Regions from separate parts of the Neobacillus sp. PVCKKU3 genome, predicted to be linked through region 3. Evidence: predicted binding sites of a transcription regulator. Region 3 holds the regulator's gene; each other region holds the start of a gene.
The links. Region 3 encodes LexA, which represses DNA repair genes until DNA is damaged. Its sites were predicted from a motif close to CGAACATATGTTCG; they were not measured.
Positions count from the first base shown of each region.

Region 1: a site for LexA is predicted at 3,182-3,195, ahead of ACNQGS_RS11390 (YhjD family protein). Genes of this name have one in related genera too.
Region 2: a site for LexA is predicted at 2,697-2,710, ahead of uvrB (excinuclease ABC subunit UvrB). Genes of this name have one in related genera too.

Region 1 covers NZ_JBLVQN010000014.1:28,432-33,533, reverse strand. Annotated here, with positions in the region: gene ACNQGS_RS11410 (hypothetical protein) at 335-466, shown strand; gene lepB (signal peptidase I) at 753-1,307, opposite strand; gene ACNQGS_RS11400 (TVP38/TMEM64 family protein) at 1,309-1,962, opposite strand; gene ACNQGS_RS11395 (LCP family protein) at 2,012-2,953, opposite strand; gene ACNQGS_RS11390 (YhjD family protein) at 3,222-3,587, shown strand; gene ACNQGS_RS11385 (competence protein ComK) at 3,606-4,148, opposite strand; gene ACNQGS_RS11380 (IDEAL domain-containing protein) at 4,341-4,577, shown strand; gene ACNQGS_RS11375 (M48 family metallopeptidase) at 4,671-5,102, opposite strand, start outside.
Region 2 covers NZ_JBLVQN010000007.1:26,478-31,579, forward strand. Annotated here, with positions in the region: gene uvrA (excinuclease ABC subunit UvrA) at 1-554, opposite strand, end outside; gene uvrB (excinuclease ABC subunit UvrB) at 594-2,573, opposite strand; gene ACNQGS_RS06595 (CsbA family protein) at 2,861-3,106, opposite strand; gene panF (sodium/pantothenate symporter) at 3,207-4,652, opposite strand; gene ACNQGS_RS06605 (YhdT family protein) at 4,649-4,933, opposite strand.
Region 3 covers NZ_JBLVQN010000045.1:26,572-31,673, forward strand. Annotated here, with positions in the region: gene ACNQGS_RS23905 (MerR family transcriptional regulator) at 637-1,011, shown strand; gene glnA (type I glutamate--ammonia ligase) at 1,039-2,373, shown strand; gene lexA (transcriptional repressor LexA) at 2,582-3,205, opposite strand; gene yneA (cell division suppressor protein YneA) at 3,364-3,687, shown strand; gene ACNQGS_RS23925 (YneB family resolvase-like protein) at 3,702-4,349, shown strand; gene ACNQGS_RS23930 (DUF896 domain-containing protein) at 4,433-4,663, shown strand; gene tkt (transketolase) at 4,842-5,102, shown strand, end outside.

The DNA of each region.
Region 1 (5,102 bases), on a different contig from region 3:
AAAAGAAGCACAAACGTTTGCAATAGCCAGCGATAGATTAAAGCCAAAAATGGTAAAACTAAGCTTTAAAAGACAAAAAACACGATAGTTTACTATCGTAATGCTGTCGAAAAACTATTGATAGCCTCTCAACAAGTCTGTTGATTGGCGCTCCAGGCACTTCGCTTTCCGCGGGCGTGCCGGGGAGCCTCCTCAGCGCCTCTGGCGCCTGCGGGGTCTCCCCTGCCCCGTACTCCCGCAGGAGTCTTCGTGCCTTCCGCGCCAATCAACAGGTGTATTAAATTAAAACTTCAACTTTACAAGATGAAACAAATATTTTCTCGCCAGAAGACCAATGAAGGACAAAATTGATGGAATCTACGAGGAAATGTCCTTCATAAAGTCGATGAAGGACAAAAGCGTTGGAATCTACGTAAAAAATGTCCTTCATAAGGCCGATGAAGGACAAAAGCGTTGGAATCATTGAGAAAAATGTCTTTCATAAAAGCGAAACACTTTGCAAGGTTCGACAAAGTGTGTGCAATACTTTAGTTGATTTGCCTCCCTGTTGATTGGAGCGGAGGGCACTCGACTCCTGCGGATATAGAGGTCACTGGAGACCCCGCAGGCGCTTTCAGCGCCGAGGAGGCTCCAGGACCTCCCCGCGGAAAGCGAGTGCCCGGAGCGGAAATCAACAAGCCCATTAGCATAGATAAGAAAATTGCCGAGAAAAATACCCTTTCTCGACAATCTGACTAGAAGTTTATTATTTTTTAAAAATGAACGCCCAACTCATCCAACGGCCAGTACCGCAGGTCAACTTTACCGACCACCTGGCTTTCTGAAATGAATCCAAAGTGTCTGCTGTCCCAGCTTCCCAAACGATTATCGCCAAGGACAAATAATTTTCCCTCAGGGACCTTATCTTCACCGGTAATCTCTTTTAAACTGAAATCACCTGTCAATTTCATACCAAGTGCCTCTTGTTTATACTTCTTTAAAAAAGGTTCTTCATATTTATGGCCATTAATAAATAATTGGTCATCTCGATATTCAATTTTGTCGCCGGGAAGGCCGATAATCCGTTTGACAAAATCCTCTTTTTCATTAGCATGAAAAACAATAACATCGAATCTTTCCAGTTCGCCTGTTTGAAAGCCCAGCTTGTTAACAACAAGTTTATTCCCATCCTGGAGAGTGGGCATCATCGATTCACCTTCAACTACATAATTCGAGAAAAAAAATGTTCGAATAAAAACGAAAATAATAATACCGATTGCAAAAGCCTTAACCCATTCGATTCCTTCCTGTCTCCATTCACTCCTCACTTTATCCCCTCCGTTTTTTTAGTTCTTTCCCCTGGTGCTTCTCCTCCACATGTCCATTTTTTTCATGTTTGTTTAGTCTTGCTTCAATTCTTCTTCCAGCGAACCAAAGAATAAAAATGGAAATAAAAACAATAATCGTCCGAAACGGCTGAGTAACCAAGGAGCGAATATCATATCCAATGAAACTAATGGTAAAAATCATCACCATTTTTCCAATGCATACTGCAAGCATATACTGGGCAAAGCTTAGCTTCGAAAGCCCAGCAACAATATTAACCACTGCAGATGGTGTAAAGGGAAAACAAAGCAGCAAAAACAACGGGCCAAACCCATGCCGTTCCACCCAGTCCATCAGCTTTCGGACTTTCTGGTGCCTCGGCAAAAAGGCAAGCAATCGTTTTTGCCCATATTTTCTGATGAACGAAAAGACTAGCAGCGCGCCAATGCAGGCACCCAGCCAGGAATACAGAAATCCCAGCCAGAGTCCAAAAGCACTAGCATTGGCCATCACAAATAGAAATAATGGGAGAAACGGCAGGAAGGCTTCAAGTATCGTCAACAGAATTCCAGGCAAAGGCCCAAGGGCTTTATAGTCCTGAATAAGGTTCATGATATTTTCGAGTGTAAACCAAGCTTTAAATGTTTCAAAATCCATCCGTGTTCTCCTACCCGCTTCTAATTCTATTTTATATCCTAGACAAGTATTATTTTGTAATAAATTGGTGAAGCGCCTCTTTATTTTTTGCAAGATTTATATCCAAAATGGCGCCCTCCCCTTTAACCCGCGTCTCTTCAAAACTGTTATCAACAGGGATCCGTAATGTTTCGACACTTCCTCTTTTATCGGCGAAGAAGTCTTTCCCCATAAAGAGGATATCCGATGTTTTCATATTTGTATTAACGTAAGGAGCCACCACACCTATTAACTTTGGCAGCTTTGGAAGGGTTTGAATCGCACTTAATTGGTCACCAATGGCCTGTACTGCCTTCTGCTGCCGCTCGACCCGCCCAAAATCACCAATGGCATCATGACGGAAGCGGACATAACTTAACATCTGCTGGCCATTCAACTTTTGCAGCCCGGGCTGCAGCGGTGGATCAACATATGCGGACATTTTCTTCTCCACATCGATTTCTACTCCATGGGGGAACGCTTCATCAATCAGCTGGACAAACCCTTGGAAATCAACAATCGCATAATATTGCAAATCAATATCAAAATTCTGCTTAATCGTTTGTCTCATTAACTCCGGACCGCCAATGGCGAAAGCAGAATTTATTTTATGCTTGCCATGCCCAGGGATGGCCACATAGCTGTCGCGCATAATCGAGGTAAGTTTAAAAGTCCCTTTGTCCTCGTTATAATGGCCAATCATGATGGTATCTGAGCGAGCTTTTTCTTCCCCGCGCGAATCGCTTCCGAGCATCAGAACATTTGTGTCACCATACTGATCCTTCTGTCCATCAAATTTATACACTACCTTTTGCTCTTTCGTTTCATTATCAATTTTTTTTAATGATTGATTGACACCCTGTTTATATTGAAAATAGGAGTAAGCCGCTCCGGCCCCAATTAAAAGTAATAACACCAATAATACGGATTTCCATCTTCTCCTTTTCTTATTTCGATGTTTATCAGCTCGCATGTTTATCACCTTAATCTATGTATTTTTGGGTTTCACCACTATATATGACTGTTTTTTTCTATCCTTCGTTTCTTCTTTAATTCATTTTCCCCTATCAGATATCCTTCTATTAATAAAAACTTTCTCATGAATTTGTCGAATATTTCAATTAAAAAGCTCACCTAAAGCAAAGCTAGAAGCGTGGCAGCAGTATTGCATTTCTGTTTTCTTTTTTGTAAAATAAAAACAAGAACGTAAGTTCGTATAAAATGAAGGGTGAGATCTTATTATGACGCGAATTCCGGAGAATGACCGTGATATTATGGAAAAAGCCATTTATTTACCAATGGTTTTAACGATCTTAAATAGGGATTTGAATGTGGTGGAGAAGAGTCCATTTAAATTAAAAAAGCCATATTTGGAGTTAATCGAAGTAACGATGAAGGCTATTCAGGGGGAACTAGCCGAGGTAAAGCAATATATGAAAAAGAATAAGCTTCAGGTTAGTGAAACCAAACGGGACGATGCCTTTACCATGTACATGTTTATCTATAAAGGTTATGAAGAGCATCATAATTATTTTAATCCGCGCATCCGCAATAAGGTCCAAGAATTAATGGAAACCTACTTATTAAAAAAACACCTGTCCCGTTAACCCGCCATAAAGTCATTTTTATTTATAATCATGTGAATGTTCAGAGGCTTTAATAGGCTTTGGAGCATTAAATAGGTAAGTCATTTTTTTATTACCTTCGATTCTTTGGAGGAGCTTTGTTTTTAATAAGGCTGTTCTTAACATTTGTCCTTCAATAATCCCAAATGAAACTGAAAAAAGATGCGTTTGTTTATTTTGGAAAGTAACTTGAGTTTGATGAGGCCCTAGACGACGGTAATTCTCAACGTGCTCATGTGAAATCCAAATACATTCAGGGCGGCTCGGTGATGTGGTTGGAAAAAAGAATATATGGTTTGCAGGCTCAATGGCAATAGGAATCTTACGGGAATATCCAATTAGTTGTCTAGTCCCCTTCTTTCTGCTTTCATAATCAACGCCAAAATAGTCGCAGCTTTTTTTGATGATGTCTAAGGGTTTAAAAGGTGAAATAAATTCATCATCCACCTCAATAATCTTTGTGTATACTTTACTTCCGTATTCCATTGGTGCCAAAAACATGGTACATGAATTAATCTCATACTCTTCTATTTGTTTTTTCAAACTTGTCAACTCCTATTCATATGACTTCCACCATATCTTAACACTTTTATTTCCCAAAGCATTTACTTTTCTGAATTGTTACTAAATTATTCACAAATCCTGTCAAGGAAAAAGTTTACCGAAAATTATAAATATTATTGATAATATTCTAAAAAATCCATATAATAAAAAAAAGCATCAGAGGTGATTTTCGTGAATGAAAAATCCTACACGGACTTAATGAAAGTTGCTGCCATGAAACGGAACCAAAGGAAAGAGAATTTCGTCCAGGACCTCTACATCGACATGCTTTTATCGGAAATCCAGCTTACGGTTGAAAAGGAAAAATTGCTGCGGAAAATTGACTCGGCTATTGATCGGCGGGACAAAAAGTTGTTCATCCAGTTATCGGGCCAGCTTAGGGAAATCAATAAGAAGTTTGGAACTTGAATATTTTCACATTAAACCGTCATTGACGGTTTTTCTTTTTGGCAAGCGAAAAAAGCTGAAGATCAATGATCCTCAACTTTTTTTAATAAAATTTTATTCTGTTCGATGCTTGACCTCATATTCTTCCAGTTTGGAAATTCGGTCCAGCATTGGCGGGTGGGTGTAGCGGAAAATTTTCACCAGCATCGGCGGATTGACTTGACTTAAGCCATTGCGTGTCAACTCTTGAAATGATGTGATGGCGGCATCCGGATTTTTCGTCATCTCAATTGCATAGGTGTCAGCCCTTGTTTCCTGATAGCGGGAGACGAGATTTGACAGCGGGCTTGAAGCAAATAGCAGCATTGAGATAATCATGTAAAATAACGGGAGCGACCGTATATCCTTTGTGTTGGAAATTTTCAGTTCTTTTCCAAAGCGGGCAACCGCCCAATTCATCATCCGGTAGGTTACATACAACCCGAGAAGCGATAGCAGCAGGTAGCCGGCAATTCCCCAATATATATGCTTCTCCACATAATGCCC
Region 2 (5,102 bases), on a different contig from region 3:
ATTTCCCCGTCAACTCGGACACGGACAAAGCCCTGCTTTTTAATGTCTTCAAATACCTTAACATGCTGTCCTTTACGCCCTGAAATCACAGGAGCGAGGATTTGCATTTTCGTCCGTTCCGGATATTCAAGAACACGGTCGACCATCTGCTCAATGGTTTGTGAGGAGATTTCAATATGGTGAATCGGACAGGTTGGATGTCCGACTCTGGCAAATAACAATCTTAAATAATCGTAGATTTCGGTCACCGTTCCGACCGTTGAGCGCGGATTCCGGCTAGTTGTTTTTTGATCGATTGAAATTGCCGGAGACAAACCTTCGATCATGTCCACATCGGGCTTATCCATTTGTCCGAGAAACTGCCTTGCGTAGGCCGAGAGTGATTCCACATAGCGGCGCTGACCTTCTGCATAAATCGTATCAAACGCGAGCGAGGACTTTCCTGACCCGGAAAGTCCTGTCAATACAACAAGCTTATCTCTCGGAATGGTGACATCGACATTTTTTAAATTGTGGGTTCTGGCACCTTTCACAATTAATTTTTCCATTGCCATGCATTACGTCATCCTTCCGTTTATAAAAGCGGTGTTTTGTTACCCTTCCGCCTTTAATTCCAAAATTAAATCACGAAGCTCTGCGGCACGCTCAAAATCAAGCGCTTTGGCGGCAGCCTTCATTTCTTTTTCCATATCGCCAATCAGTTTGTCTCGTTCCTTCTTCGTCATCTTGCCAAATGCTGCAGTCGGTTTGTAATCTTCCTGTTCTTCCGCCGCATGGGTAGCGCGGATGACATCACGGATATCCTTCTGAATAGTCTTAGGCGTAATGCCATGCTTTTCATTGTACTCCTCTTGTATAGCACGGCGGCGCTTCGTCTCGCTGATGGCCAATTCCATTGAATTGGTCATTCGGTCCGCATACATGATGACATGACCGTTTGCATTCCGGGCCGCCCGGCCGATCGTCTGAATCAAGGAACGTTCCGAACGGAGGAAGCCTTCCTTGTCGGCATCAAGAATGGTAACCAAAGAAACCTCTGGAATATCGAGACCTTCCCGGAGCAGGTTGATTCCGACCAAAACATCGTATTTACCAAGACGAAGCTCACGGATAATTTCAATCCGCTCAAGCGTTTTGATCTCAGAGTGCAAATACTGGACCTTGATGCCAATTTCCTTCAGATAATCCGTTAAGTCTTCGGACATTTTTTTCGTTAAAGTCGTGACCAGGACGCGTTCGTTTCGTTTAACGCGATCCTGAATTTCGCCAATCAGGTCATCAATTTGCCCTTGGATTGGACGGACATCGATGGTTGGATCTAGTAGTCCAGTTGGGCGAATGATTTGCTCTATCATTTCTGGTGTATGCTCTTGCTCATAAGGTCCCGGTGTCGCTGAAACGAAGACGATGTTATTGATATGTTTTTCAAACTCGTCAAACGTGAGCGGTCGGTTATCCAACGCAGATGGAAGGCGGAAACCATGTTCAACCAGAACTTCCTTCCGCGCCTTGTCGCCATTGAACATTCCCCTGATTTGCGGCAGGGTTACGTGCGACTCGTCAATTACTATAAGGAAGTCTTCTGGAAAATAATCTAATAATGTATATGGTGTCGAGCCTGCCGGTCTGAGGGTCAGATGGCGCGAGTAGTTCTCGATTCCGGAACAAAAACCCATTTCACGCATCATTTCTAAGTCATAGCGGGTGCGCTGTTCCAGCCGCTGTGCCTCCAGCAGCTTATTGTTTTCACGCATTATGGCAAGCCGTTCTTCAAGCTCTTTTTCAATATTCTCGATGGCTATTCGCATCTTCTCTTCCCTGGTAACGAAGTGGGATGCCGGGAAAATTGCCACATGATCGCGTTCACCGATGATTTCACCGGTCAGGGCGTCAACCTCGCGGATCCTGTCAATTTCATCCCCGAAAAATTCAACCCGCATACAGTGTTCATCGCGGGAAACCGGGAATATCTCGACCACATCGCCACGTACACGGAACGTCCCGCGCTTAAAATCGATATCATTTCGTTCATATTGGATATCAACCAGACGATGAAGCAGCTGATTGCGCTCAATTTCCATGCCAGTGCGGAGGGAAACCACCATCTCCCGGTATTCCTCCGGCGAACCGAGGCCGTAAATGCAGGATACGCTGGCGATGATGATGACGTCCTTGCGTTCGAACAAAGAAGAAGTCGCGGAGTGCCGCAGTTTATCAATCTCATCGTTGATGCTGGCATCTTTTTCAATAAACGTATCTGTCTGCGGAACGTACGCTTCCGGCTGATAATAATCGTAATAGCTGACAAAATACTCTACTGCGTTGTTTGGAAAAAACTCCTTGAACTCACTGTAAAGCTGGCCGGCTAATGTTTTATTGTGGGCGATGACAAGGGTTGGTTTATTAATTTCCTTTATCACGTTTGAAATGGTAAAAGTCTTCCCCGTACCTGTTGCACCAAGAAGCGTCTGGTACTTCTTATTGTTTCGGATGCCTTCGACAAGTTCTTTAATGGCACCCGGCTGGTCGCCTTGTGGGGAATACTTTGAAACTAACTCAAATTGGTCCTTCACACGGTTTCCCTCCCTTTTTAGAAAACTACCGTTCACACTTTCTTGAGGCAGCTAGAAAGTGTATCCTCCTAAATTTCATATTAACATTTTAACACATTTACCCAAAATCAAACCAATAATATGCGAACTAATATTCGTTTTTTATCTATTTCCTTCTTTCCTTTGTAAAAAACTCTTTCTAGTAAAAATAAGAGGTCTATTTTTACCGGTGGCACCCTCTTTTACCCTTCCCAGGGCAAAAAGAGCCTCATTTAAACTAAAAAAAGCCTGCCAATTAAGGCAGACTATTATCCATCAATTTTTCTAACGGTTTTGGGCTTCATTTTCGCGGCGAGCCAGAAGCCGGCGGTCAGCGAAAAGGCATCAATGACAATCAGGACAAACGTATTGGTATACCCCTTGTATACAGAAGCTGCGATAAGCGCCACCGTCAGGACAAGGCCAATCACCCGATTGTATGTAACCCTTGTAAAAAATAACACTAATAAACCTGGCATGATAAGCGCCGATAAATGGCGAATAACCTCTACCAATGGGATCCCCCACCTCTTCATTCTGTTAATTCATTTTAAAAATTCACAAAGAAAATTGCAACAAAAATAGTTCCGAAGCGGGGGCATCCTGAAAAGCTGCCTATTTTTCCAGTCCAAGACTGCTGGTTTTAGAATCAGTAAACATACTTGCCACGACAAATCCAGCCAGGGAAATCAGGATTGGCAGCACCACCGTGTGCACGCCGAGGGAATTAGGATAAAATCGGTCAAAGATAATGTACGAACTCATCCCCAAAATCATCGAAGTAATCGCCCCATATTTATTCCCCTTGCTCCAATACAAGCCTAAAATAACCGGCCAAATAAACACGGACTCCAAGCCGCCAAACGAAAATAGATTGAGCCAAATGATTAAATCCGGCGGACTCAAGGCGAGCAAAATGACCATGACACCAATAATCGCCGTTACGCTGAAACTTACCTTTTTAATTTGCTGGTCGCTGGCGGACGGTTTAATATAATTTAGATAAACATCCTTCACCAATGCCGAGCTGACCAAAATCAACAGGGCATCAACTGTTGACATGATGGCCGCCATCGGAGCCGCCAGCACGATACCCGCAACAAACGGCGGGAGCACTTTCATGGAAAGCAGCGGCATAACGGTATCGCCGATTTTAACACCTGGGAGCACTGGTCTTGCGAAAACGCCAATGAGGTGCATGCCAAGCATGATAAAGCCGACCACAACTGTTCCAATGATAATGGCATTATGCATTGCCTTTGAGTTTTTATAGGACATGGCCCGAACCGCAATCTGCGGCAGACCGACGACGCCAATCCCAACTAAAATCCAAAACGAGGAAACATACGCCGGTGTTAAAGTGCGTTCGGCACCAAATGGGCTGATTAAGTTAGGATTTTCTGCCGCCAAATCGGATATGATCCTTGGGATTCCTCCGCCTGCCTTAATGGTGGCAATAAGAAGAATTAAAGTTCCCATGAACATGACGACACCTTGAATCGTATCCGTCAGAGCAACAGCCCGGAAACCGCCCACAATAACAAAAACAAGGACTGAGAAAGCAAAGATTAATAATGCAACCGTATACGGCAGTCCAGTTAACGACTCCACCAACCTTGCCCCGCCAATCCATTGAGCCGTCATCGATGAGAATAGAAAAATAATAATACTGGCTGCTGATAAAAGAACGACTGTTTTGCTATGATAACGATTTTTCAAAAAATCAATCAAGGTAATGGCCTTATACTGGCGGGAAATAATCGCAAATTTCTTTCCCAAGACCATTAAGGTAAAATATCCGGTCGCCAGCTGAGCCATCGCCAGCAGCACCCAGCCCAGACCTTGTGTATAGGCTACACCCGGTCCGCCGATAAAGCTTGAAGCACTGCCATAAGTGGCGACCATCGTCATCGCAAGAATGAAACCGCCCATTTGACGTTCACCTAAAAAATATTCCTCCAAAAATGAGTTGGATTTGAGGACAAATTTATTCGACCAGAAGCCGACAGCAAAAATGATGAATAAAAAAATAATTAATGGCGTAATGACTGCCCAGTTCACTCGGCATTCCTCTCTTCCTCTTCAAACGGTACATCTTTAAATAGAAACTTCACGGTCAGGCTGACAAGAATGACCATTACGATAAATCCGGCGATGCAGCTATAGAAAAACCAGGCCGGCAAGCCGAATATGTATGAGTAATCCTCTACCTTTTTGGACCCCAAACCGTAAGCAAACCCGTACCACCATACAAAATTGATTACAACCAAAACCACGCCGATTAACGCTTCCCGGTGGGCAATCTTAAACCGCTTGTCCAGTGGGTTATCTCGCTTCTTCACAAAACCCCTCCTAATCATCACTTTAATGCATTGCCAAGCGATGCCTGACCTCGAATGCTTTAAAGCGTTAATTCTTCCCTATGATACGGGATATAATTCCAATTTCCTATTTTAACGAATAATGAATATTTTACCAAACCTAATCACTTGAAAAAATAGGAGAAAATTC
Region 3 (5,102 bases):
ATATGGGTCTTATATGAGCCCGAACGCTTGAAAGGATGGCTGGTTGGGAAGCATATAGGACTTATATGAGCCCGAACTTTTGAAAGAATGGCTGGAACGGTAGTATATGGGGCTTATATGAGCCCCGAATTCTTGAAAAATCACCGGTTGGGTAGGGTAAAGCCTTATCTGTGGGCAGATTGGCGAATTAGGCGGCTTCATAAGACCCGAAGCAAAGAAGATATTACCAATTCAGTCGTTATGAACGCTTCATAACACCCGAATCAAAAAGAAAAATCCCAATTCAGTCGTTATGGAGGCCTCATAACGCCCGAAACAAAGAAGATAATACCTGTTCAGTCGTTATGAGCGGCTTCATAACGCCCGAAGCAAAGAGGGCAACCCCAATTCAGTCGTTATGACCGCTCCATAACTCCTCTACCAGAGAAATCCGATTGGGTTCGGTCGTTATCAATGAATCATCACTCCTCTTGCCAGGGTTTACAGTCAAAAATTACGATTATAAGAAACTATTAAAAAACCATGTTAGATTATCTTACATATCATTGACATATTTCCTAACACCAAATATAATACAAATATAAATTAGCAAAAGGGAGGAGAAAATTGGTGAGTGGAAAAGAAATTCGCCGATCAATGCCATTGTTTCCCATCGGTACAGTGATGCAGCTGACCGAACTTACCGCCAGGCAAATTCGCTACTATGAAGAACACCAATTGATATCTCCGGCACGTACGGAGGGAAACAGGCGACTTTACAGCCTAAATGACATTGACAGGCTGTTGGAAATAAAAGACTTAATTGACCAGGGAATCAATATGGCTGGCATTAAGCAGTTATTATTGGTCAAAGAACAGCAAGAGTCGCTGCTTGAACAGCAAGCGAAAAGTGCAAAGCGCGAGGTTACCGATGATGAGCTGAGGAAACTTCTTCGCAATGAACTGATGCATTCAAACAGACTGAATCGTTCGTCATTGAGACAAGGAGATCTTTCACGCTTTTTTCATTAATTTTTAATAAAATTGGAGGAATTGCAAATGCCGAAGTACACAAAAGAAGATATTCAACGCTTGGCTAAAGAAGAAAACGTTAAATTTATCCGCCTTCAGTTTACTGACATTCTTGGAACCATCAAAAACGTGGAAATTCCAATCAGCCAGTTAGAAAAGGCGCTTGATAACAAAATGATGTTTGACGGCTCCTCTATTGAAGGATTCGTACGTATTGAAGAATCTGATATGTACCTATATCCAGACTTAAACACTTGGGTAGTATTCCCTTGGACTGCTGAAAAAGGAAAAGTTGCCCGCCTAATCTGTGATATTTACAATTCTAACGGAACACCATTCTCCGGTGACCCGCGCAGCAACTTAAAGCGTGTATTAAAAGAAATGGAAGAGCTTGGCTTCACTGATTTCAACCTTGGACCTGAGCCGGAATTCTTCCTATTTAAATTAGACCAAAAAGGCGAGCCAACTTTGGAATTGAACGACCAAGGTGGATACTTTGACTTAGCTCCTACAGACCTTGGCGAAAACTGCCGCCGTGATATCGTACTTGAGCTTGAAGAAATGGGCTTTGAAATCGAAGCTTCCCACCACGAAGTGGCTCCAGGCCAGCACGAAATCGATTTTAAATATGCAGATGCTCTTACAGCATGTGACCAAATCCAAACTTTCAAGCTTGTTGTAAAAACCATTGCCCGCAAGCACGGTTTGCATGCAACCTTCATGCCAAAGCCATTATTCGGCGTAAACGGTTCAGGAATGCACTGTAACGTTTCCTTATTCAATAATGGTAAAAATGCATTCTTTGAGCCAACAGGCGACCTACAAATGAGCGATACTGCACGTCAATTTATCGCTGGTGTGCTAAAGCATGCACCATATTTCACAGCAGTTACCAACCCAACTGTTAACTCTTATAAGCGTTTGGTTCCAGGTTACGAGGCACCTTGTTATGTAGCATGGTCTGCACAAAACCGTTCACCGCTTGTTCGTATCCCTGCTTCTCGCGGCTTGAGCACACGGATTGAGGTTCGCAGCGTGGACCCTGCAGCAAACCCATACCTAGCATTGGCTGTTATTTTAAAAGCAGGTCTAGATGGTATCAAAAACAAATTAACTCCTCCAGCACCAGTTGACCGTAACATCTATGTTATGACGAAGGAAGAAAGAATCGAAGAAGGCATCATCGATCTTCCAGCAACATTGGCAGCAGCACTTGAGCTATTGAAATCAAACGAAGTTATCGTTTCTGGCTTAGGCGAGCATATCTTCGAACACTTCGTGGAAGCAAAAGAGATTGAATGGGATATGTTCCGTACTGTCGTTCACCCTTGGGAACGCGAACAATATATGAGCATGTATTAATATGATGAAAACCCCTGACGCTAGACGTTAGGGGTTTTTTGCTATTTTTTTGTTTGAGATGGGAAAGATAAAAAAAGAGAGCGTTTAATCTTAACTTTTTGGTCAGGGGTAGGAGACTATCCATTCAAAGTTAAAAAGGTAATCCCAATCCAATTAAATTAAAAAAAGCCCAATCAAAATACAGATTGGACTCTGGGAAATCTATTAACTAATGAATCTGCCGATAAACCCCAATAACTTTCCCCAAAATGGTAACATTGTTTAAAATGATTGGATCCATCGTAGAGTTTTCCGGCTGCAGGCGGATGTAGTCTTTCTCCTTGAAGAATCTCTTACAGGTAGCCTCGTCTTCTTCGGTCATCGCAACAACGATATCCCCGTTGTTAGCAGACGGCTGTTGCTTGACAATAACGTAATCCCCGTCAAGAATCCCTGCTTCAATCATACTTTCTCCCATGATTTCAAGCATAAAGACATTCTCGCTAGAAGGAGCAAGTCTTTCAGGAAGAGGAAAGTATTCCTCAACATTTTCAATGGCCGTAATCGGCAGTCCGGCAGTAACTTTACCGACAACTGGGACATTTACAACATGGTTTCGTGGGATATGAGCAGCTTCATCCGCTTCTAGGATTTCGATAGCCCTTGGTTTTGTTGGATCTCGTCTAATTAAACCCTTGCTTTCTAATCTGGCTAAATGCCCATGTACAGTAGAACTCGATGCCAGTCCGACTGCTTCGCCAATTTCCCGAACAGATGGCGGATATCCCTTTGTTTTCACTTCTCCTTTTATGAAATCAAGGATATCCTGCTGCCGCTTTGATACTTTTACCATGATAAATTACACCTCGCCTGGTTAATGTTGTCTTTATTATAACATGTTCGCATAATTTATACAAACATAAGTTCGAATAAAGCTTGACAACAAACAAACGTTCGGATTATAATCAAATCAAATAAAACGAACATACATTCTAATCAGGGGTGTTTTTAATGAAAAAAATATGGAACCAATACTCGTACGCTATTATTCTTCTATTATTAAGCTGCTCATTAGCATTTGTACTAGCATTTCAGCAAAGTCCGAAAAATCAGGATAAATATTTGAAAGTGACTGTAACAGACGGAGACACACTATGGGAAATTTCTCAAAAGTATGCAGGCGAGCATTCATTATCGAACAAGGAATTCGTCAACTGGGTGAAAAAACATAATCGCGATGTAGGGGATGAAATTTTTCCAGGTGAAGAAATTTTAATACCGGTTAGTAATGAGGCTCCCCCAGAAAGGGAATTAGCAAGTGCATTAGAGAAATAGGAAGGACCTAAAAAATGAACGCAATCATCTATTGCCGCGTAAGCACGAATAAGGAAACGCAGGAAACATCATTGAGACGCCAGGAAGACGAGCTTGTCCAGCTCGCCAACCGTTATCAATTCCATATCGATTCAATTATTAAAGAGCAGGCGAGCGGCTATGATTTCGACAGAGATGGTATCCTGCAGCTTTTAGAGCGCATTAAAGATAAGCAAGTCCAAGCTGTCCTGATCCAGGATGAAACAAGGCTCGGCCGAGGGAATGCCAAGATCGCCATCCTGCATTGCATTTTAAAAGAAGGAATTAAACTATACAGCATTTCGCATAATGGTGAATTGCAGCTTTCCGAATCGGATTCAATGGTGCTAAAAATCGTCAGCATGGTGGAAGAGTACCAGCGCAAGCTTCATAATGTAAAAATAAAACGCGGCATGAAGCGGGCAGTTGAACAAGGCTATAAGCCGGAAAAAAATTTAAAGAATCTAGGCGAACATTCGGGCCGGGATAAAATTGAAGTGCCTGTCCTAGAAATCGTCAGGTTGAGAAAAAATGGCCTGACCTTTTCAGAAATTGCCGCAACATTAAGGGGCTTTGGTTATAACATTTCGAAAGCCACTGTACATAGAAGATACCAGGAATTCATTGAAGAGCAGGAGGAATAAACCTTCATCCTTGCCAGGTGAATTCTTTTCTAGTACAATCTTGTCTTAATGTTAGCAGTTTTTTTGGAAAGGAATGTACTTGAATGCTATCCAAGGAAAAAATGGCCAGAATCAACGAATTGGCAAGGAAAAAGAAAGCGACGGGTTTAACAGAAAAAGAAGCAAAAGAGCAGTCATCACTTAGAAGTGAATATTTAGCTACTTTTCGGTCGCAAATGCTGGATACCCTGACAAATACAAAAATAATTGATCCACTTGGGAATGACGTTACACCTGAGAAAATAAAAATCAGGAAAAAAAATAATCTTCATTAATGAATCTGGGAATACAATTTATTTGTATTCCTTTTTACATATACTGCGCTTACATGTGTCAAAATAAATAATAAAGTGAATTTTGCTGCAAAATAAGTAGTAATTTGTTGAATAAAAATCCACAGCACTATAATATTAAAGTTGTTTGTATTTTCCGAAGAAGGAAGGTTGTAAAAAGATGTTTAACACAATTGATGATTTATCTGTCACCACGATTCGTACGCTTTCAATTGATGCTATCGAGAAAGCAAACTCTGGACACCCTGGAATGCCGATGGGTGCCGCTCCAATGACTTATACATTATGGACAAGATTTATGAACCACAACCCAAAAAATCCACATTGGTTCAACCGTGACCGTTTCGTATTGTCCGCAGGTCATGGCTCTGCATTGCTATACAGCATGCTTCATTTATCCGGCTATAATTTATCCATGGAT